3 regions of the Nakamurella deserti genome follow, and region 3 is predicted to be linked to each of the others. Evidence: riboswitches for the same ligand, from Rfam matches in the RefSeq annotation. Region 3 holds a riboswitch; each other region holds the start of a gene.

Region 1 (7,085 bases), 340 kb from region 3:
ACCCGTGCGTACTAATCGCTAAACGACGTGTAGGCAACGGCGATACGCGCCGGAGGTCACGCCAATCACCGCTCGTGGTGGGTGGGTGACCGACACCGGTCTGCGTCATTCCGGCAAGGCGTTACGGGCCTCGCGTCGGACCCTGGACCATGTCCCAGCGAAGTAGCCGACGTAGCAGGCTGCTGCGGGGATCAAGAGCGACCAGGACCATCCGCCGTCGATGAGGACGACCAGCACCAGCGCCACCGCGACAGCGAGCGTGACGACGCCAAACGTCCACAGCCATCTGTGCGCCGCAGCGAACTGCCGTATCCGGGTCACCCTTCGACCGTAGAGGGACGCGGGTCGGTGTGTCCCGGCGGGGGGGACCCCGACGCCAATCGACCGGTGACGTCCTGTCGGTAGCACTTCAGATTTTCCTAGACCACGTTAAGAGGTTCGACGAAGTAAGTGTGGAGGTTTGTGTGAATCACTTACCCTTCACTACCGGCCTTACGCTCTGACCAGGCAAAATGTGGGCCCCCCGGGGCTCGAACCCGGAACCTGCGGATTAAAAGTCCGTAGCTCTAACCGATTGAGCTAGAGGCCCGCGCCGGACCGTCGGCCCGACATCGCCTCGCAGCCTACCGGGCACCGGCTCGGCCCTCGGCAGCGTGATCCCCAGCACTGGCCGGAAAAGAACTTGCATGCGTCAAGCATCCGATGCATGCTTGCACCCAGCAACTAGTTGCATAGCTCAAGCAAATTACCCGGACTTTACCGGAAGGAGGCGGGATGACCATCACCGAAGCTCCGCACGGTACGGGTGAGGCGGCGGTCGAGTCCTACCGCGAGGCCGTCGCCGGGTGCTCGGCCGCCGATCGTGACTACGCGGGCGACGTCGCCCAGCGGCTCGTCGACATGGTCAAGTCGTTCAGTGCCATCAAGGCCAGGATTCACGGGTCGGCGTCGCCGGAGGGCTACGACTCGTCGCTGCTGCTCAAGTTGGCCCACCACGGGCCGATGCGCGCCAGTGACCTCGCCGAGCGGATGTGCGCCGATCCCTCCACGGTGTCGCGTCAGGTCGCCGGCATGGTCAAAGCCGGACTCGTCGAACGGCAGGCGGACCCGGACGACGGACGGGCCTCCATCCTCGTGCCCACCGCGTCGGGGCAGGCCCGCGTCGACCAGATGGTCCAGATGCGGGGCCAGATCTTCGCGCCCCTCGTCGCCGACTGGTCAGCCGAGGACCGCGCCGTCTTCACCCGCCTCCTCACCGAATTCGTCCACGGGCTGTCGAGCAACATCGAAGCCGTCAAGAACGTCGCCGCCGAGCTCGTCCAGCCGGCTCCGTCGAATGCTCAAGGGAGTACTGCATGACCACCGCACCAACTCAGGTGGAGTCACAGGTCGGCCTGACCCACAAACAGATCCTGACGATCCTGGGTGGACTGATGGCGGGCATGCTGCTCGCCGCGCTCGACCAGACCATCGTCTCCACGTCGATCCGCACCATCGCCGACGACCTCGGCCAGTTGTCCGGCCAGGCCTGGGCGACGACCGCCTACCTGATCACCTCGACCATCACCACGCCGCTGTACGGCAAGCTGTCCGACCTCTACGGGCGTCGCCCCCTGTTCATCGCCGCCATCAGCATCTTCGTCGCGGGATCGGTGCTCAGCGGTGTCGCCACCTCGATGACCGAGCTGGCCGCCTTCCGTGCGGTGCAGGGTCTCGGCGCCGGCGGTCTGTTCTCCCTGGCGCTGGCCATCCTGGCCGACATCGTGCCGCCGCGTGAGCGCTCGCGCTACCAGGGCATGTTCCTCGCCGTCTTCGGGACCTCGTCTGTCATCGGCCCCATCATCGGTGGGTTCTTCGCCGGTGCGGACACGATCTTCGGCGTCACCGGATGGCGTTGGGTCTTCCTCATCAACGTCCCCATCGGCATCGTGGCGCTGGCCGTGGTGCTCAAGGTGCTGCACATCCCGCACACCCGGCGCGAGCACCGCATCGACTGGTGGGGAGCGGTCGCGCTGGTCGTCGGTATGGTGCCGCTGCTGCTGGTCGCCGAGCAGGGCAACAAGTGGGGTTGGACGTCGGCCGCCAGCCTGGTCTCGATCGTCGTCGGCGTGCTCGGCATCGTCGGCTTCGTGCTCATCGAGCGCCGCATGGGTGACGACGCGCTGATCCCGATGCGGCTGTTCGCCAACCGCCAGTTCTCGCAGGGGCTGGTCGTCAACGTGCTGATCGGCCTCGCGATGTTCGGAGCCCTGGCCACCCTGCCGCTGTACCTGCAGCTGGTGAAGGGGGCCACGCCGACCCAGTCCGGTCTGTGGCTGCTGCCGATGATGGTCGGCCTGATGGGCGGCTCCATCAGCTCCGGCATCATCACCGGCAAGACCGGCCGCTACAAGATCTTCCCCGTCGTCGGCACCGCGCTGCTGATCGTCGCGTTCGCGATGATGCTCGCGCTGATCAAGGTCGACACCCCGTACCTGGTCCTCGCCGGCACCTTCCTCGTCCTCGGCGCCGGGCTGGGCCTGAACATGCAGACGATGATGATGGCCGTCCAGAACACGGTGAAGGCCCGCGACATCGGTGTGGCCACGTCCTCAGCGACGTTCTTCCGGGCCACCGGCGGCACCATCGGCACCGCGGTGTTCCTGTCGCTGCTGTTCAACGGGCTGCCCACGAACGTCAACACCCAGGTGCAGGCGGTCGCCGGGACACCGGGGTTCCAGCAGGCGCTGGCGTCGTCGGGCAGTTCCATGCAGCAGTACGGCGCGCAGCTCGCGGGCCTCAGTGAGGATTCCGCGTTCATCAACACGCTGCCTGCGACCTTGGCTCAGCCCGTGAAGCAGGGCTTCGTGGACTCCACCCACGTCGTCTACATCCTCGCCGGCATCGTCGCGGTGCTCGCCTTCCTGCTGGTCCTCCTGCTCAAGGAGGTCCCGCTGCGCACCAAGTCCGCGCTGCAGGAGATCCAGGAGGAGGACGCCGCTGCGGCGGCGGCTGCGGGCAACGTCGGTCTCAACGACGCCGCCGGTGCCGAGCGCGAGCGGCAGCAGGACGACGATCTCGTCACGGCGGGTTCGGCTCCCACCGTTGAGGTCACCAAGCCGAGCGGCGGTCGGCACCGTCGCGACTGACGCGCTGGACCGTCCCTGAGACGGTCCTTAGACACGAGTGGCCCCCGACCTTTTGGTCGGGGGCCACCGTCGTGTTCGAGGTCTTACTGCCAGGCCACGATCTTCGGCAGGGTGCGCTGGTCGCGGAGCGGCTGCGGACGACCGTTGACGGTGACGTAGCGCAGTCCCGGGCCCTCGGTGGCGAGTGTGGTGACCGCGGCGATGAGCCGGTCGACGTGCTCGGTGGTGGTGCCGAGACCGACGGAGGCGCGGACAGCATGCCCGGTGCCGTCGACGGAGTCGCAGCCTGCCGCGCCGAGCAGGCGGCGGACGAGCGGCTGGGCGCAGAACGCGCCGTCGCGGACGCCGATGCCGTACTCGGCCGACAGTGCGCTGGCCACGACCGGAGACGACAGCGAGCTCAGGGTGAAGGTGGCGACACCGATGACGCTGGCCCCGCCGGTGAAGAGCGAGTGCACGGTGACGCCGGGGATGTCGGACAGCCCGCGGATCAACCGGGCGGTGAGGTCGCGTTCGGCGGTGACCAGCGCGTCGCGATCCGTGGTGAGCAGCGCATGGCAGGCGGTGGCCAGCGCCACGACGCCCGGGATGTTGGGGGTGCCGGCCTCGTGCCGGTCGGGGAGGGGCTTCCAGACGGTGCGGTCGTCCTCCACCGTGGAGGTGGCGCCGCCGCCGACGAGGTAGGGGGGAGCCTCGGCGAGCCAGTCGGCGCGGCCGATCAGCGCGCCCGCCCCGTAGGGGGCGTACACCTTGTGCCCGGAGATCGCGACGTAGTCCACCCACAGGTCGGTAATGGAGAAGGGCCGGTGCGGCGCGAGCTGGGCGGCGTCGAGGGCGATGCGGGCGCCGTGGGCGTGGGCGACGGCGGCGAGCCGGGCGATCGGCCAGATCTCGCCGGTCACGTTGCTCGCCCCGGTGACCACGACCAGCACCGGCCCGTTGCGGCGGGCGTCGCGGCAGGCGTCCCCGACGGCGCGGACGGCGGCCTGCGGGGTCGCCGGGGCGGGCAGGCGGACGACGGTGTGCTTCTCCCATGGGAGCAGCGTCGCGTGGTGCTCGGTTTCGAAGACGATGACAGTGGTGTCGTCGGGGAGGCAGTGCGACAGCAGGTTGAACGCGTCCGTGGTGTTGCGGGTGAACAGGACCGCGTCGTCGGAACGTCCGCCGACGAAGGCGCGGATGGGTTCGCGGGCGCCTTCGTACAGCGCGGTGCACAGCTGGGAGTCGAATCCGGCGCCGCGGTGCACGGAGGCGTACTGCTCGAGGACCGCGTCGACCGCGTCCTTGACGACCTGCAGCGAGGGGGCGGACGCGGCGTGATCGAGATTGGCGTACTCGACGTGGGAGCCGTCGGCCAGGGGTACCCGGTGACCGGCGCCGACGATCTCCAGGCCCGGTGCGTGGGCGCCGGTGATGGGCGTCGCGGCGTCGACGCTGGGCAGGGAGGCCTCGACGGGACCGGTGGCGGTGAGGAAGTGCAGGTCCTCGAGGGTGAGCGTCATGGCTGGTCTCCTTGCGGTCGAAGGACCGCCGGGGACGAGCCGGAGATCCGCGCTTGCCGCCGGCGACAACCGGACGGCCAGGTCTTCACCTGGGGCACCCCACCGCGGAGGAGGGTTGCCGGCTAGCAAACCAGGGTTTGTCGCTAGCACTCATGACCTACGCGACGACGTTAACACGGGTCCGGGCCGAGCTCGAAGCGGGTGTAACCGGGACCACAGCGGTGGGCTCAGTTGTCCACAACTTCGGCGAACGGGTGATGCTGCCCGGTGAACGTCTCTACGCTGGACCGGTCGCGGACGAAGCGGGGTGGAGCATGCGGCCGAACGGGTTGCGGCATGCCGGCGGCGGCGAGGACGACCGGGGGTCGATCACCCCGCTGTTGCTCGGCCTGACGCTGTGCCTGTTGCTCCTGGTGGCCGGGGTGACGGCGGCCGGGTCCGCGTTCCTGGGGCGCAGTCGGTTGCAGAACCAGTGCGACGGGGCGGCGCTGGCGGCCAGTGACGCGGCCGATGTGCCTGGACGGCCCCGACAGATGGCGCTCGCCAACGACGCCGCCATCGCCTACCTCGCGGTGCGCCCGGGTCGGGTCGGCGTGCGCGTCGTGGTCGGGGCCGACACGGTGACCGCCACGTGCTGGACCGACACCCCCATCACCTTCGGCGACATGTTCTTCACGCCCACCCTGCGTCAGGACGTGGAGTCGAGCAGCCGGCTGCGGTACGACCAGGCCTGATCACGCGTGATCGGGTCCGGTCAGTTGGGGCCGGCGACCAGCTCGCTGCGCCATTCGCCGACCGACACCGGGGTGGTGGAGCTCTGCGGCGGGGCGTCGAGCGCGCCGCCCACACCCACGTTCGATGTCCAGGTGACGGTCCAATTCGCGGTTGCCGTGACCGGCCAGGTTGCTGTGCCCCCGGTTCGTTCCGGCAGGGAGCGCCAACGGTAGGCATAGACGCACGCGTCCGAAGCAGCCGGCTTAGAAATGTTCGCGTTGGCGGTCGGGCCAGGATCGCGCCCCGGGCCGTCGCATGTGATGGTCGCCGGTGGCCCCTTAGGCGCCTTTGGGTTGGCGGGTTCACCCATGGACCACGTCACCGAACTCAGCGTGGCTGTGAGTGTCACAGTCACCGCTCCAGCCGTAGCCTGTGCAATCAGTGGACCTGGATTGTCAACCCACAGGTAGAGCCAGCGATTCACGGCTATTTGCGTGTCGGGTCCAAAGTGAAGGACCGGCGGGACGAATCGAATAGCTGCCTGTGCGCTTAGCGCAAGCGCCTCAGGGCTGACGGCGGTAGGTGTGGTCCCATTCCCAACGAAATAGGGCTGAGAGTTAGTAAATGGCACGGCTGCCGAGTTCGTCGGACAAATGTCGTAGGCAATAAATCCGTCTGCTGGCGTGTGTCCCGCCCAGAGCGGTGAGTCGGCGGCTGGCTGGGTAGGCATAGGTTGTTGCTTGCATAGGCTCTCCATTGAAGACTTGACGGCAGTGGCTCCTGTCGTAACCACCGCAATCAGCGTTTTCTTTACTACTGAATCAGTCGCGCCGACGATGCATACTTGATCGCCACAACCGGCCGTCGGGGCTGACGATCTTGAAACCGAGGGCTGGTCTGGGTCGGCGTACGCAGGAGCTAATACAACGAGGCTCTCGAGCGCCATCAATAGTGCTGCGCCGGCAATCCTCATCGCTAGCATTGGACACTGAAGTCGTTAACCACGGAGGTTACCAGCCATCGGTTGTCGATTTGGCTGACTGACACCGTTGCCGGATGGCGACGGTAGAAGCCGGGTGCATCGGGCGCAATGAGCGAATTTCCATTCGCATCGACGAAGATGGAAGCAGTGTTATCGACACAGTCGCTGAGTTCGACTGTTCCAGTTCCTACTTCCGTAACTCGAGGGTCGATGATCGTGCGGCCTTCTCCGCTGCCCTGTTGGAACGCGGGGTCCCTGACAAACTTTACAAGATTAGACGCCACTGGGTCTGCTGCGTATTCGTATATCTCTGAAGCCCAATCCCTCCGAGGGTCGGTGAAGGTGAGGTCCGAGACGCGGCGGTATCCGACATAAGCGTCGAGCGCTGCCTGTGCTTCACGGACCTGGTCTGGGCTGAGGTCCAAATTCGACCATGGCATCTTCGTGGGCTCTGAACTTGTCGACTCGGGGGTCTGGGGCGTTGTTTCAGACCGGGATCCGCCATCGGTCGGCTGCGCTGCGGTTCCGGACCCCAAACTGGACGAGGCATCAGTGGCGGTGGAGAGCGCCTCGCTCCGACTCGCCGAGCTGTCCACCGGCGCCAGCGTGGTTCCCGGGTTGGCCTGCCCGGCGCTGCAGGCAGCGATCCCGGTCACACTCAACCCCGCGGTGATCAGCGCCAGCAGCGCACGTCGCGTGTCGGTCGTTCGTCGCCCCACCAGAACCCCTGTCCACGTTCGCCGACGTGGGCCCCGCCTG
Region 2 (7,085 bases), 440 kb from region 3:
ACGGCGGCGGTCGTCGCGGCGTCCAAGGACACTGCCGTCATCGTCGACCGTCCCGCCGCCGACCTCGGCACCATCCTGGCCGGCCTGGAGACCGTCGTCCGGGACGCCTCGTGAACCGGGAACCCCTCCGCTGCCGAGGGTTGCGGCGGTGACCCCGGTCATCGAGTTCCGGGACGTCACCAAGACCTACCGAGGCAAGGGCTCCGCGGTGACCGCGGTGGACGGCGTCTCGTTGAGCATCGAGCGCGGCGAGATCTTCGCCGTGATCGGCTATTCCGGCGCCGGCAAGAGCACGCTGGCCCGGCTGGTCAACGTGCTTGAGCGGCCGACCTCCGGCGAGGTGGTCATCGACGGGCGAGCGGTGTCGGCGCTGTCCGAGCGGGAGGTGCGCCCGGTGCGCGCCACCATCGGCACCGTGTTCCAGCAGTTCAACCTGTTCCGCTCGCGCACCGTCTACGGCAACGTGGCCTACCCGTTGAAGGTGGCGGGCTGGTCGAAGGAGGCCGTCGAGGCGCGGGTGACCGAGTTGTTGCACTTCGTCGGCATCACCGACAAGGCGTGGGAGTACACCGACCAGTTGTCGGGCGGGCAGAAGCAGCGGGTCGGGATCGCGCGGGCGCTGGCCAACCAGCCGACGATCCTGCTCGCCGACGAGGCGACCAGCGCACTGGACCCGGAGACCACCCACGACGTGCTCCGGCTGTTGAAGCGGGTCAACGCCGAACTGGGCGTGACCATCGTGGTCATCACCCACGAGATGGACGTGGTGCGCACCATCGCCGACCGCGTCGCGGTGCTGGAGCGGGGCCGGGTGATCGAGATCGGTTCCACGTTCGACGTCTTCGCCTCACCGCGGACACCGACCGCACGGACCTTCGTCGGAACCGTCCTGCGGGACCGGCCCGACGCGGCCGAGGTCGCCCGGCTGGAGGCGGCCCACCAAGGCCGGCTGGTCAGCGTGGGGGTCACCGACGGCAACGGGATCGGCGCCGTCCTCGGCGCCGCCGCCCGCGAGGGCGACGTCGGCTTCGAGATCGTGCACGGCGGTATCGGCGCGCTGGACGGCCGGTCGTTCGGCACCCTCACCCTCGCCCTGACCGGCAGTGATCCGGCGGTGGCCGCCGTCGTCGACCGCCTCCGCGACGTCACCACCGTCACGGAGCTCGCCGCATGAACACCGTGACGGAGGTGACCCGGTGAACACCGACTGGAACCTGCTGTGGCCGATCTACGGCGAATCGGTGCTGCAGACCCTCTGGATGGCCGGGGCCACGCTGGTGCTGGGCGGCTTCTTCGGGCTGGTGATCGGAGTGCTGCTGTTCACCACCCGGCGCGGGGGTCTGCTGCAGAACGTCGTCGTGTACACGGTTCTCAACCTGCTGGTGAACGTCGTCCGGCCGATCCCGTTCATCATCTTCATCACCGCGATCGGCCCGCTGACGCTGTCGGTGATCGGTACCACCATCGGCACCGGAGCGGCCACCTTCGCGCTCGTCATCGCCGCGTCCTTCGGCGTCTCCCGGATCGTCGAGCAGAACCTGGTGACGGTCGACCCGGGGGTGATCGAGGCGGCCCGTTCGATGGGCGCCTCCCCGATCCGCATCATCGTCGGCCTGCTGATCCCCGAGGCGCTGGGCCCGCTGATCCTCGGCTACACCTTCGTGCTGGTCGCGATCATCGACATGACCGCCGTCGCCGGTGGTCTCGGCGGCGGTGGCCTCGGCCAGTTCGCGATCAGCTACGGCTACCAGCGGTTCGACTGGGAGGTGACCTGGGTCGCGGTGCTGACCATCATCGTCATCGTGCAGCTCGCCCAGTTCGTCGGTAACCGGCTGGCCCGGACCGCGCTGCGCCGTTGACGCGACGGTCCCGGCCGGGAACCGGTCGGGACCGTCGCCGACGGCCGTTCCAAGTGCTACCTTTGCAGTAGGTAATGAGTGTCGGCGACAAGCCCTGGCTGGCCGACCAGCAACCCTCTCTGGTGGTGGGGTGCTCCAGGTGACGACCCGGCCGGGTCCCGTCGGTACCCGGCAAGCACAGTGGGCGGTGCGCCGTTCCGAGTCGAGATGGTGGTGCGGCGATGTCGGAGACGACGGCCTTCGGGCGACGGTGGGTCAGCCGCCGGCACGTCGATCTGCAGCGGGTGAGCAGCGCGCTCTGCCGGTGACGCCGCGGTGGTCCGCGGGTCCGACATCGTCTGCTGTCCCTCCCCCCTCGAACGGAGCATCACCGTGCCCGCACCCCTGCACCTGGCCGTCGCCCTCGACGGCGCCGGCTGGCACCCGGCCGCCTGGCGGGAACCGGCCGCCCGGCCCGCCGACCTGTTCACCGCCGGTTACTGGACCGACCTGGTCCAGGAGGCCGAGCGCGGCCTCCTCGACCTGGTGACCCTCGAGGACTCGCTCGGGCTGCAGTCCACCCGGCGCGACGGCCCGGACCGTCGCACCGACCAGGTCCGTGGACGGCTCGACGCGGTCCTGGTGGCGTCCCGGGTGGCCCCCACGACCTCGGCGATCGGACTGGTGCCGACCGCACAGGTCACCCACACCGAGCCGTTCCACGTCTCGAAGGCCATCGCCACCCTGGACTTCGTCAGCCGCGGCCGCGCGGGCTGGCGCCCGCAGGTGTCGGCCGCTCCGGCCGACGCCGCGCACTTCGGGCGCCGGACGGTACCGCCGGTGTTCGACGGCTCCCCCGCCGCCGCCGCAGCGGTCGACGAGCTGTTCGCCGAGGCCGACGACCACGTCGAGGTGGTACGCCGTCTCTGGGACAGCTGGGAGGACGACGCCGAGATCCGCGACGTGGCCACCGGCCGGTTCGTCGACCGGGACAAGCTGCACCACATCGACTTCAGCGGGCGGTTCTTCAGCGTCCGCGGCCCGTCCATCGTGCCCCGTCCACCGCAGGGGCAGCCCGTCGTCGCGGCGCTGGCGCACACCGACCGGCCCTACCGCTTCGCCGCCAGGGGTGCGGATCTGGTGTTCGTCACCCCGGACAGCCGGGACGCCGCCCGCGACATCGTCGACACGGTGCAGGGTCTGCGGGCGACCCTGGCCGCGGACGCCGGACCGCTGCGGGTGTTCGCCGACCTCGTCGTCTTCCTCGACGACGAACCCGGCGCCGCCCGTGACCGCCGGGAGCGGCTCGACGACCTGGACGGCGCTCCGTGGACCTCCGACGCGACGATCGTCACCGGCACCCCGGCCGAGCTGGCCGATCAGCTGCAGGACTGGGCCGCCGCCGGCCTGGACGGCTTCCGGCTGCGGCCGGCGACGCTGCCGCACGACCTGCAGGCCATCACCCGCGCCGTGGTGCCCCTGCTGCAGCAGCGGGGCGTCTTCCGCCGCGCCTACGACGGCCGCACCCTGCGGGGCCGTCTCGGCCTCGACCGCCCGGTCAGCCGCTACGCCGCCACCCGCACCCCCGAGGGAGTCTCCGCATGACCAAGCAGGTGCACCTCGCCGCCCATTTCCCCGGCGTCAACAACACGACGGTCTGGTCCGACCCGGCCGCCGGCAGCCACATCGAGTTCGATTCGTTCGTCCGCTTCGCCGCCGCCGCCGAACGCGGGCTCTTCGACTTCCTCTTCCTCGCCGAAGGTCTGCGGCTGCGGGAGCAGAACGGCGAGATCTACGACCTCGACGTCGTCGGCCGGCCCGACACCTTCGCCGTCCTCAGCGCGCTGGCCGCGGTGACCGAGCACCTGGGTCTGACCGGCACGATCAACTCGACCTTCAACGAGCCGTACGAGGTGGCCCGGCAGTTCGCCACCCTGGATCAGCTGTCCGGCGGCCGCGGCGCCTGGAACGTCGTGACCTCCTGGGACGCGTTCACCGGGGAGAACTTCCGCCGCGGCGGCTTCCTCCCCGAGGATCAGCGCTACGCCCGGGCCAAGGCCTTTCTGGACGCCGCGACCGTGCTGTTCGACACCTGGGCCGCCGACGAGGTCGTCGCCGACCGGGACTCGGGCACCTTCGTCCGGTCTGCCGAGGTCGGCGACTTCACCCACCGCGACGACCACTTCGACATCCACGGCCGCTTCACCGTCCCGCGCAGCCCGCAGGGCCGGCCCGTCGTCTTCCAGGCCGGCGATTCCGACGCCGGCCGCGAGTTCGCCGCTTCCACCGCCGACGCGATCTTCACCCGGCACGGCACCCTCGACGCCGGCAGGGCGTTCTACGCCGACGTCAAGGGGCGCCTGGGCCGCTACGGCCGGCGACCCGAGGAGCTGCTGGTGCTGCCGGCCGCGACCTTCGTCCTGGGTGACACCGACCGCGAGGCGGAGGATCTCGCCGCCGAGGTGCGTCGGTTGCAGGTCTCGGGGCAGACCGCGCTGCGCTTCGCCGAGCACGTGTGGAACCGGGACCTGTCCGATCTCGACCCGGACGGGCCGGTGCCGGAGTTCGACCCGGTCGAGGGCGAGCACACCATCGCCAAGGGACGGGCCAGCGTGCGGATGTTCGGCGACCGGCTGGCCACGGCCCGGCAGTGGCGCGAGCTCGGCGCCACCGAGCACCTGTCGCTGCGGGACGTCGTCATCCGGCAGACGGCGCGGCAGAACTTCATCGGCAGCCCCGAGACCGTCGCGCGCACGATCAACGACTACGTGCAGGCCGACGCGAGCGACGGGTTCATCCTGGTCCCGCACGTGACCCCGGACGGGCTGGACCCGTTCGTCGAGACGGTGGTGCCGATCCTGCAGGACTGGGGCGTCCACCGCACCGGGTACACCGGCAGCACGCTGCGCGACAACCTCGGGCTCGCCGTCCCGGCCAGGGGTGATCGCGTCGAGCGTAGGGTCGCGTCGTGACGACCGAGACCGCCGACGTCCCCCGCACCACCACCCAGGTCCACGGTCCCGCGGATGCGAGGCTGGGTGATCCGGTGCTGGACAACCCCGCCTGGTCGGCGCTCACCGGGCGGCACGCCCACCTCGCCGTCCGGCACGGTCTGGCCGCCCGCTACCGCTCGGACGTGGCGTTGTTCGTGGCACTCGCCGACAGCGCCGACCCGCAGGCCTGGGTGGATCTCGCGGAACTGGTCGGACCGGGCGCCACGGTGCTGCTGGCCGGCACCGGGCCGCGGCCCGGCGCGGGGTGGACCGTCGGCGAGTCCGTTCCCGGCGTGCAGCTCGTCGACCGGACCGTCGCCGCGGTGGCCGATCCCGAGGCGCTGCGGCTCGGCCCGGACGACGTCCCGGAGATGCTCGACCTCGTGGCTCGGACGAAGCCGGGGCCGTTCCTGCCGCGCACCGTCGAGCTGGGCAGCTACCTGGGGTTCCGGCACGACGGGAAGCTCACCGCGATGGCCGGCGAGCGGATCAAACCCGACGGCTGGACCGAGATCAGCGCGGTCTGCACCGATCCCGCCTACCGCGGACGCGGTCTGGGCACCCGTTTGGTGCTCGCGGTCACCGCCGGGATCCGGGAGCGCGGCGACCGGGCGCTGATGCACGCCTCGGCCGCGAACGTCGGCGCGATCGGCCTGTACCGCTCGCTGGGATTCGGACTGCGCCGCTACACGGACTTCTCGATCCTGACCTCGCCCGCGGCCTGACGGTCAGCCCGGGTCGCCCGTCGGCAGCCGCCGGCGGGCGACCTCGAGCCACGCCGCGCCGGCGTCCGGCTCCGCCCAGGCCGAGTCCAGCAGATACAGACCAGGGCTCGGGCACACCGCACCCAGCTCCACCAGCACCGGCCTGAGCGAGAGTTCCGGCGCCAACGCATGTCCGGGACCCGCCCCGAGCATCAGTGGGAACGCCGTGACCCCGTCCAGGCCGCCGGTCGGGAACAGGTCCAGGAACAGCTTCAACACGCCGGTGTAGGTCGCCTTGTACGTCGGCGACGCCACGATCAGCACGTCGGCCGCCCGCACCGCCTCGATCGCCGCGGACACGCCCGGATCGCCCCAGGCGAGCAGGCCCGGTCCGAGCGTGACGACGTCCACCACGACCTCCGCGGGAGTTCCGGTCAACCGCTCGGCGAGCAGTTCGGCGGCGGCCAGGGTGCGGGAGGCGGGCTTGAGGTTGCCGGCGACGACGGCGGTGCGCATGGTGGGAATCCGTTCTGACGGAGCGGTGCAGGCGGCGGGTTCTCAGACCGGGTCCGGCGTGCGCTCCCCCGCCGTGACCGGCCGGGTGACGACGTTGCCCTCGACGGGCCGCGGGCAGGTGCCGAACGCGGAGAACGCGAACGGCAGGTTGACGGTGCGGTTGAAGTCCAGGGTGACCGGCCCCGGGGTCGCGTCGAAGGTCAGCGTCCGCCAGGGCGCGGTGTCGAGTCCGTTGGTCGGGTCGTGGAACGCCAGCTGGGCCCGGCCGCCCGGACCGGACACGGCCCGCAGCCGCTGGGGCACCCCGTCGATCTCGACGTCGACCGTGCCGACCACGGTCACCACGTGGGTGAGGCCGGGCGTCGCCGCCCCGACCACCACCGGATGCGGTTGCCCGGCCAGGAACGTCCCGGTCAGCACCCATCCCGGTGTCGCCGGGTAGGCCGGCACTCCGCGGAACCGGGTCAGCGTGGGCGCGGTGCTGTCCCGGACCCGGATCGCCAGTCGTTCGCTGCGGCGGATCAGCTCGACGGCGACCGCGCCGTGCCGCAGCCAGATGTCGCTGCCGCCCTCGGGTCCGTCAGCGGTCACGGCGGCGTCCACGGTCCGGCCGGTGTCGCCGAGGGTCACCCCGGTCGTCCCGTCGGGCTCGTAGCGGGCGGTCCCGTCCGGCGTCAGCGAGAACCGGCCCGGAACCGCGGACGTGGTCGCCGGGGTGTCGGCGAGCCAGATCAGGTCGACGATCGACAGCCAGCCGTGGGGGGCGGCGAGATCGGTCTCCCGGGCGGTGTGCCACCGCTGCCAGTCGGTCTGCAGGTCCGTCGGCGTGGTGCTCGTCATCGTGGTCTCTCCGTATCGGTCGGTGGTCGATCGTGTCAGGCCAGCGCGAAGGCGCTGGCGGCGGCGACGAACCGGTCCTGACGGGCATTGTCGGCCTCCCGGCGGGCGACCTCCGCCTTGACCAGCGGGATCACCTCGCGGCCGAACTCGACAGCGTCGGTGAGCAGGTCGTAGCCGCGGGCACTGAAGTGCCG
Region 3 (7,085 bases):
GACCCGCGCGTGACCGGTCGTCGGACCGTGGTCATTCGCCCGCGAGATCGGCGTCGTGGGGGTGCCCGTCGACGTCGGCGAACCGTCGACGCTGACCGTGACGCAGCGCCAGACTCCCTTCGACTTCGGCGCTCGCGGGTTGGGCGTCGTGCGGGTTCCCGTCCGAGTCGGCGGGCCTGGCGACGCTCACCGGTGACGCGTCGTCGGGTTGCCGGGCGACATCGGCGGGCTCCCGATGCTCACCGGCGTGGCGTCGTCCGTGTGCCGTTCGAGGTCGTCGGGCCGTCGGTGCTCCTGGTGGCGCTGTTGGCGCGGCGGCGCGCCTCAGCGGTCGACGGTGCCGGCCACCCGGGCGGCGCGCACGGAGGCCACCGCGTCCGCGACGACCGCCTCCACCTGATCGGCCTCGATCAGGAACCCGTCGTGACCGAACTCCGAGTGCATGGTGACGACCGGGCGGGTGGTGGGGGCGGCCGCGAGCTCCAACCCCAGGTGCGGGGGGAAGAGCCGGTCGGAGTCGACGACGGCCACGGTGAGTTCGGCGGTGATGCGTTGCAGTGCGGCGGTCAGACCGCCGCGACCACGGCCCAGGTCGTGGGAGTTCATCGCCTCGGTGAGGCACAGGTAGGAGTTCGGGTCGAACCGGCGACCGAGCTTGGCCCCGTGGTACTCGAGGTAGGACTGCACGGCGTAACGCCCGCCGTCGGCGGTGCTCTCCCCCGGCTGGTCCTGACGACCGAACCGGGTGTTGAGCTCGTGCTCGCTGCGGTAGGTCGCGTGCGCGATCTGCCGCGCCACCGCCATCCCGGCCAACGGCCATTCGCCGTCGTAGTAGTCACCGCCGTGGAAGTGCGGATCCGCCCGGATGGCCGACAGCTGCGGCGTGGTCCAGCCGATCTGGTCGGCTGAGGAGTAACCGCAGGTGGCCAGGGCGACGGCCGCCTGCAACCGGCCGGGCTGGCCGACGGCCCACTCCATCACGCGCATCCCGCCCATGGAGCCGCCGATGACGGCCAGGAAGGTCCGGATGCCGAGCGCGTCGGCCAGTGCGGCCTCCGCGGCGACCTGGTCGCGGATGGTGAGGGTGGGGAACCGGGAGCCGTAGGGACGCCCGTCCGCCGCGATGGACGACGGGCCGGTGGTGCCCTGGCAGCCGCCGAGCACGTTCGGCGCGACGACGAACAGCTCGTCGGTGTCCAGCACCGCGCCGGGGCCGATCAGACCGTCCCACCACCCGGGCGTCGGCTGACCCGGTCCGGCCGGGCCGACCACGTGCGCGTCACCGGTGAGCGCGTGCAGCACCAGCACCGCGTTGCCGCCTGCCTCGTCGAGCGTGCCCCAGGTCTCGTACGCCATCCGGACGTCCGGCAGCACGGCGCCGTTCTCCAGCACGAGGTCGCCGATGTCGGCGAAGCGGCGGCCCGCCACCGGATCGCCTTCCCGCCAGATCTCCGGACGCGGCGTCACTTCGACGCGGGACAGCGGCGAGACGGTGACGTCGGGGCGCCGCCCGGGAACGGCGGACAGCACCGCCCCCGCCCGGACGCCGGTGGAGCCGGCTCCCGGGTCGGGCGCGGTGCGATCGGCGTAGGCCATGGAGATCAGCATGCCAGTTTCGTGGTCGTAGGAGTGTGAACGTTCAACGATCTCAGACGCCCGCGGGGGCCACTTCCGGTTCGACGGGCTCGACGGCGGCGTCCGCCGGCTCGGCCACGGCGGCCTCGTTCGCGGCGGCCGCCGCGGCGAAGCCCTTCTCCAGATCGGCCAGGATGTCGTCGATGTGCTCGATACCGACCGCGAGCCGGATCAGGCCCGGGGTGACGCCGGTGCTGGCCTGCTCCTCGGGGGTGAGCTGCGAGTGGGTCGTGGACGCCGGGTGGATGACCAGCGACCGCACGTCACCGATGTTGGCGAGGTTGGAGAAGATCTCGAGTCCGTCGGCGAACGCCTCTCCCGCGGCCGCGCCGCCCTTCACCTCGAACGCGACGATGGCGCCGCCACCGTTCGGGGAGTACTTCCGCTGCAGCGCATGCCATTTCGACGACGCGAGGGCCGGGTAGTTCACCGAGGCGACCTCCGCCCGACCCTCGAGGAACTCCGCGACCGCGGTCGCGTTGGCGACGTGGCGCTCCAGCCGCAGCGACAACGTCTCCAGCCCCTGGTTGAGCAGGAAGGCGTTGAACGGTGTGGTGGCCGGGCCGAGGTCGCGCAGCAACTGCAGGCGGGCCTTGAAGATGAACGCGACGTTGACGCCGAACAACCCGTCCGGGCCCAGGTCGACGCCCCAGGTGAGGTTGTTGTAGCTCGGGTCCGGGGTGTTGAAGATGCTGAACTTCTCGGGATCCGCGGTCCAGTCGAAGTTCCCGGAGTCGACGATGACACCGCCGATGGCGACGCCGTGCCCGCCCAGGTACTTGGTGGTCGAGTGCACCACGATGTCGGCGCCGTGCTCCAGCGGCCGGATGAGATACGGGGTGGCGACGGTGTTGTCGACGATCAGCGGCACTCCGTTGGCGTGCGCGACGCCGGAGACGCCTTCGAAGTCGAGGATGTCCAGTTGCGGGTTGGAGATGGACTCGGCGTAGAAGGCCTTGGTGTTGGGCAGCACCGCCGCCTGCCAGGACTCGAGGTCGTCCGGGTTCTCGACGAAGCTGACCGTGATGCCGAACTTCGGCAGCGTGTAGTGCAGCAGGTTGTAGGTGCCGCCGTACAGGCGCGGGGAGGCGACGATGTGGTCGCCGGCGTTGGCCACGGTGAGCAGCGCGATCGACTCGGCGGCCTGCCCGGAGGCGACCAGCAGCGCACCGACGCCGCCCTCGAGCGCGGCGATCTTCTGCTCGACGGCGTCGTGGGTGGGGTTGTGGATGCGGGTGTAGATGTTGCCCAGCTCCTGCAGGGCGAACAGCTTCGCACCGTGCGCGGAGGAGTCGAAGGCGAAGGAGGTGGTCTGGTAGATCGGCAGCGCGCGGGCGTGGGTGGTGGCGTCGGGCGCCTGGCCGGCGTGGATCTGGAGGGTCTCGAACTTCCAGTCGTTGCTCACGGAGATGCTCATTTCTCGTCGCCGACGGCGACGGGGAGGGCGGTCCGACGGGGCGCGACAATGCGACGGTCGACGGCGGATCGCGGGGATCGGGGTGGTGCGGGCCGGTGGGGCTGATCGCGTGCGGCGGACGGATCCGGGCGGCGGGCGATCAGCCGCGCGTCAGCGGCGACAACACATTCGTGCACACACAGCGGCGCTCCGTTCAGGCGTCCCACTGGTCCACCTGCTGGCGGACCGCGCTTGTGTCCCGCACTTCGCGGGACACCGGGTCAATCACCCGGGGCACCCCACCGCGTGTGGAGGGTTGCCGCCCAGCGAGCCGGGGCTTGACGCTGGAACTCATGACCTGGTCGAAAGTGTATCCGACCGTTCGGGGGGACAACGGTGTGATCGCCGGGTCCGGCTCGGCCGCTCCGTACGGTCCGGCGACGGCGCGGGAGGGTTCCCCGAGAGCCGTCGTGTGCGCGGTCAGACCAGCAGCGCGTTGGTCGCCAGGTGCCCGGCGAAGATGTCGAGCACCTCCCGCGCCTGGACCCCGTCGCGGCGCGCGACGTAGTCGATCATCAGGCCGTCGAGGGTCGCCTGCACCAGGGCGGCGAGCTGCGGGACGGGGACGACCCATTCGATGCCGTACCGGGCCTCGACGCCGGCCAGCCACTGCTCGGCGATGCGCAGGTGGGTCGTGTGCAGCGAGAACCCCATCCGGGCCAGCAGCCCCGGGTCCCCCACCTGGCCGAGCAGCAGGACGTGCAGGGCGTGGTGCTCGTCGATCCGCTGCTCGATCATGTCCCAGACCGCACGCAGCGAGGTGCGCAGCCCGGTCTCCAGGCACGCGGCCAACCGGACGGGGCCGCCCGGATTGGCGACGTGCGAGTCGAGCAACCTCGCCGTGATCGCGACGTAGATGCTCTCCAGGGAATCGAACCAACGGTCGAACTCGGCCCGCCCGAGGCCGGCGGCGGCGCAGATCGCGTCGGCGTCGATCGCGCCGAGACCACGTTCGATGAGCAACGTGACCGTGCTGTGCAGGATGCGTTCGCGACCGTCGAGGGCGGTGTCGGGAGAGTGCACGGATCGCTCCTGTCGTGGGTCGCACCGGTCGGCGGATCTCGGGACCGGGCGGCTGTCGTGCGGGTCGCCCGGTGTGCGTGGTGGGCCCAACGGACGGTGCGGCTTGAATAATAATGCGCACGGGCCGGTCGCGAGGGCCGATCGAGTCGCCCGTCCGCTGGTGCCTCGGGGCGGGCCCGGTGGGATGGGCGGATGATCGGTGCCTGGCGGGTTGAGGTGGTGCTCACCGCCGAGCTCCAGAGCATCCGGCGGTCGGCGGAGTCGCCCGGCGCTCCGGGGCGGGCCCCGGTGGGATGAGCGGATGCACAGTGCCTGGCAGGTCGAGGTGGTGCACACCGCCGACCACGGGACCATCAAGCGTCCGATGACGTCGCCCATCCGCTGGCGCCAGGGAACGGGCCGCGATGGGATGGACGGATGCACAGCGCCTGGCAGGTCGAGGTGGTGCACACCGCCGACCACGGGACCATCAAGCGTCCGATGACGTCGCCCATCCGCTGGCGCCCGGGAACCGGCCGCGGTGGGATGAGCGGATGAACGGTGCCTGGCGGGTCGAAGTGGTGCACACCGCCGACCTGGGGAGCATCCGGCGGTCGGCGGTGCGGGCGCTGCTGTACGAGGTGTTCGATGACATGACCGAGCCCGACTGGGAGCACTGCCTCGGGGGCGTGCACGCGCTGACCGTGGCCGACGGCGGGATCGTGGCCCACGCGGCGCTGGTCGCGCGGCGCCTCGGACATCGTGGTCGCCCCCTGCGGGCCGGCTACGTCGAGGGCGTCGCGGTCCGCCCCGACCGGCAGCGGCAGGGTCTGGGGTCGGCGGTGATGGCACCCCTGGAGCGGATGATCGTCGACGCCTACGAGGTGGGGGCGCTGGCCGCCACGGACGACGGCGCCCGCTTCTACACGGCCCGCGGCTGGCGGTCCTGGGCCGGGCGCACCTGGTCGCTGACCCCGGACGGCGCGGTGCGCACCCCCGACGACGACGACTGCGTGTTCGTGTGGCCGGGTGCGTCGGAGCCACTGGACCTCACGGGCGACCTGCTCGCCGACTGGCGCGACGACTGCGCCTGGTGACCCCGGAACGCCAGAACGGGCGGCACCCGGGGCACGAAGCCTCCGGGTACCGCCCGTGTGCGGGGTGCGCCGCCGTGCGGCGCGGTCCGGCGCCTGACGGTCAGCGCCGGGTGGTCACCACTCCAGGCCGCCACCGGTCTGGTACTCGATGACGCGGGTCTCGAAGAAGTTCTTCTCCTTCTTGAGGTCCATCATCTCGCTCATCCACGGGAACGGGTTCTCCGTCTCGGCGAACAGCGGCTCGAGGCCGATCTGGACGCAGCGGCGGTTGGTGATGAAGTGCATGTACTGCTCGCACTGCGCGGCCGACAGGCCGAGCATGCCGGTGGACAGGGTCTCGCGGCCGTAGGCGATCTCCAGCTCACAGGCCTTGCGCAGCATGCCCGAGATCTCGGCGGCGAACTCGGCCGACCACAGCTCCGGGTTCTCCAGCTTGATCTGGTTGATGACGTCGATGCCGAAGTTCAGGTGGATCGACTCGTCGCGCAGGATGTACTGGTACTGCTCGGCGATGCCGACCATCATGTTGCGCCGGCCCAGCGACAGGATCTGCGCGAACCCGGTGTAGAACCACATGCCCTCGAAGATGACGTAGAAGGCGACGAGGTCCCGCAGGAACGCCCGGTCGTTCTCGACCGTGCCGGTGCGGAATTCCGGATCCTGCAGGTGCTGGGTGTAGTTCAGCGCCCAGGAGTCCTTCTCGGTGATCGAGGGGACCTCGCGGTACATGTTGAACAGCTCGCCCTCGTCGAGGCCGAGCGACTCGCAGATGTACTGGAAGGTGTGCGTGTGCACGGCCTCCTCGAAGGCCTGACGCAGCAGGTACTGGCGGCACTCCGGGTTGGTGAGCTGCCGGTACACCGCGAGCACGATGTTGTTCGCGACCAGCGACTCGGCGGTGGCGAAGAAGCCCAGGTTGCGCTTGAGCATCTGACGCTCGGCGGGGGTGAGCCCGTTCGGCGACTTCCACAGCGCGATGTCGGCCTGCATCGACACCTCGGTCGGCATCCACTGGTTGTTGCAGCCGGCCAGGTACTTCTCCCACGCCCAGTGGTACTTCAGCGGCAGCAGCTGGTTGACGTCGGCGCGGGCGTTGATCATGCGCTTCTCCGAGACCGACACGCGGCCGCCGGAGGTGTCGATGGAGCCGAGGCCGGTCTCCGCCGTCGGGCTGACCGCCGGAGCGGAGGTGGCCGTCGCGGTGGTGAAGGTGGTCTCGGGCGCCTCGGTCGCGGCCGGGGCGAACGTGGTGGCGAAGTCGGTCATGGTGTCAGATCCTTTCGGGCTGGTGAGTGGTCGTCGTCGGAACTTCGACCGTCACTGGCAGGCTTCGCAGTCGGGGTTGTCGATCGAGCACGCCGAGATGTCGCTACCGGCGACCTGGTCGGCCGCGAACGGGTTCAGCTCGATGTCGGGGGTCTTGATCACCGGGCGGGGCGCGGCCGGGGTCGGTGCGGACAGCACCGGCACCGCGGTGGCCGTCGACGGTGCCGGCGCGGCGGGGACCGCTGCCGTCGGCGCCGGGGCGACGACGGCCTGGACCGCGGCCGGAGCGGGAGCCGCGACCGGAGCGGGAGCCGCGGCCGGGGCAGCCACCGGCGCCGAGGTGGCCTGGACGGCGCTGAGCTTGCCGTCGGTGCCGCGCAGCGTCGACTTCTCGACGTGGGTCTTGCTGGTCGAGCGCAGGTAGTAGGTGGTCTTGCACCCGGTGCGCCAGGCCAGCCGGTACAGCTCGTCGAGCTTGCGGCCGTTCGGCTGCGCCATGTACAGGTTCAGCGACTGCGCCTGGTCGATCCACTTCTGCCGGCGCGACGCGGCCTTGACCAGCCACGACCCGTCGATCTCGAACGCGGTGGCGAACAGTTCCTTGACGTCGGCCGGGATCCGGTCGATCG

Evidence for each region. A riboswitch is a leader RNA that binds a small molecule or an ion and turns the genes downstream of it on or off. The one in region 3 is predicted to bind S-adenosylmethionine.
Region 1: it holds a riboswitch for S-adenosylmethionine, as region 3 does, so the genes downstream of both, DB033_RS15875 (aminotransferase class V-fold PLP-dependent enzyme) here and DB033_RS14450 (bifunctional o-acetylhomoserine/o-acetylserine sulfhydrylase) in region 3, are expected to answer to the same signal.
Region 2: it holds a riboswitch for S-adenosylmethionine, as region 3 does, so the genes downstream of both, DB033_RS21840 (putative leader peptide) here and DB033_RS14450 (bifunctional o-acetylhomoserine/o-acetylserine sulfhydrylase) in region 3, are expected to answer to the same signal.

What each region holds. Positions count from the first base shown of each region.
Region 1 is NZ_QCXS01000003.1:571,341-578,425, reverse strand. Features, by position in the region: tRNA gene DB033_RS15890 (tRNA-Lys) at 516-589, opposite strand; gene DB033_RS15885 (MarR family winged helix-turn-helix transcriptional regulator) at 775-1,359, shown strand; gene DB033_RS15880 (MDR family MFS transporter) at 1,356-3,128, shown strand; gene DB033_RS15875 (aminotransferase class V-fold PLP-dependent enzyme) at 3,212-4,630, opposite strand; SAM riboswitch class IV at 4,675-4,788, opposite strand; gene DB033_RS15870 (pilus assembly protein TadG-related protein) at 4,945-5,364, shown strand.
Region 2 is NZ_QCXS01000003.1:670,699-677,783, forward strand. Features, by position in the region: gene DB033_RS16320 (MetQ/NlpA family ABC transporter substrate-binding protein) at 1-114, shown strand, start outside; gene DB033_RS16325 (methionine ABC transporter ATP-binding protein) at 149-1,174, shown strand; gene DB033_RS16330 (methionine ABC transporter permease) at 1,197-1,859, shown strand; SAM riboswitch class IV at 1,930-2,043, shown strand; gene DB033_RS21840 (putative leader peptide) at 2,081-2,167, shown strand; gene DB033_RS16335 (LLM class flavin-dependent oxidoreductase) at 2,232-3,443, shown strand; gene DB033_RS16340 (NtaA/DmoA family FMN-dependent monooxygenase) at 3,440-4,810, shown strand; gene DB033_RS16345 (GNAT family N-acetyltransferase) at 4,873-5,556, shown strand; gene DB033_RS16350 (NADPH-dependent FMN reductase) at 5,560-6,051, opposite strand; gene DB033_RS16355 (DUF1684 domain-containing protein) at 6,094-6,891, opposite strand; gene DB033_RS16360 (LLM class flavin-dependent oxidoreductase) at 6,927-7,085, opposite strand, start outside.
Region 3 is NZ_QCXS01000003.1:228,864-235,948, forward strand. Features, by position in the region: gene DB033_RS21690 (hypothetical protein) at 1-13, shown strand, start outside; gene metX (homoserine O-acetyltransferase MetX) at 325-1,608, opposite strand; gene DB033_RS14450 (bifunctional o-acetylhomoserine/o-acetylserine sulfhydrylase) at 1,649-3,052, opposite strand; SAM riboswitch class IV at 3,275-3,390, opposite strand; gene DB033_RS14455 (hypothetical protein) at 3,512-4,114, opposite strand; gene DB033_RS14460 (GNAT family N-acetyltransferase) at 4,648-5,190, shown strand; gene DB033_RS14465 (ribonucleotide-diphosphate reductase subunit beta) at 5,305-6,456, opposite strand; gene DB033_RS14470 (ribonucleoside-diphosphate reductase subunit alpha) at 6,508-7,085, opposite strand, start outside.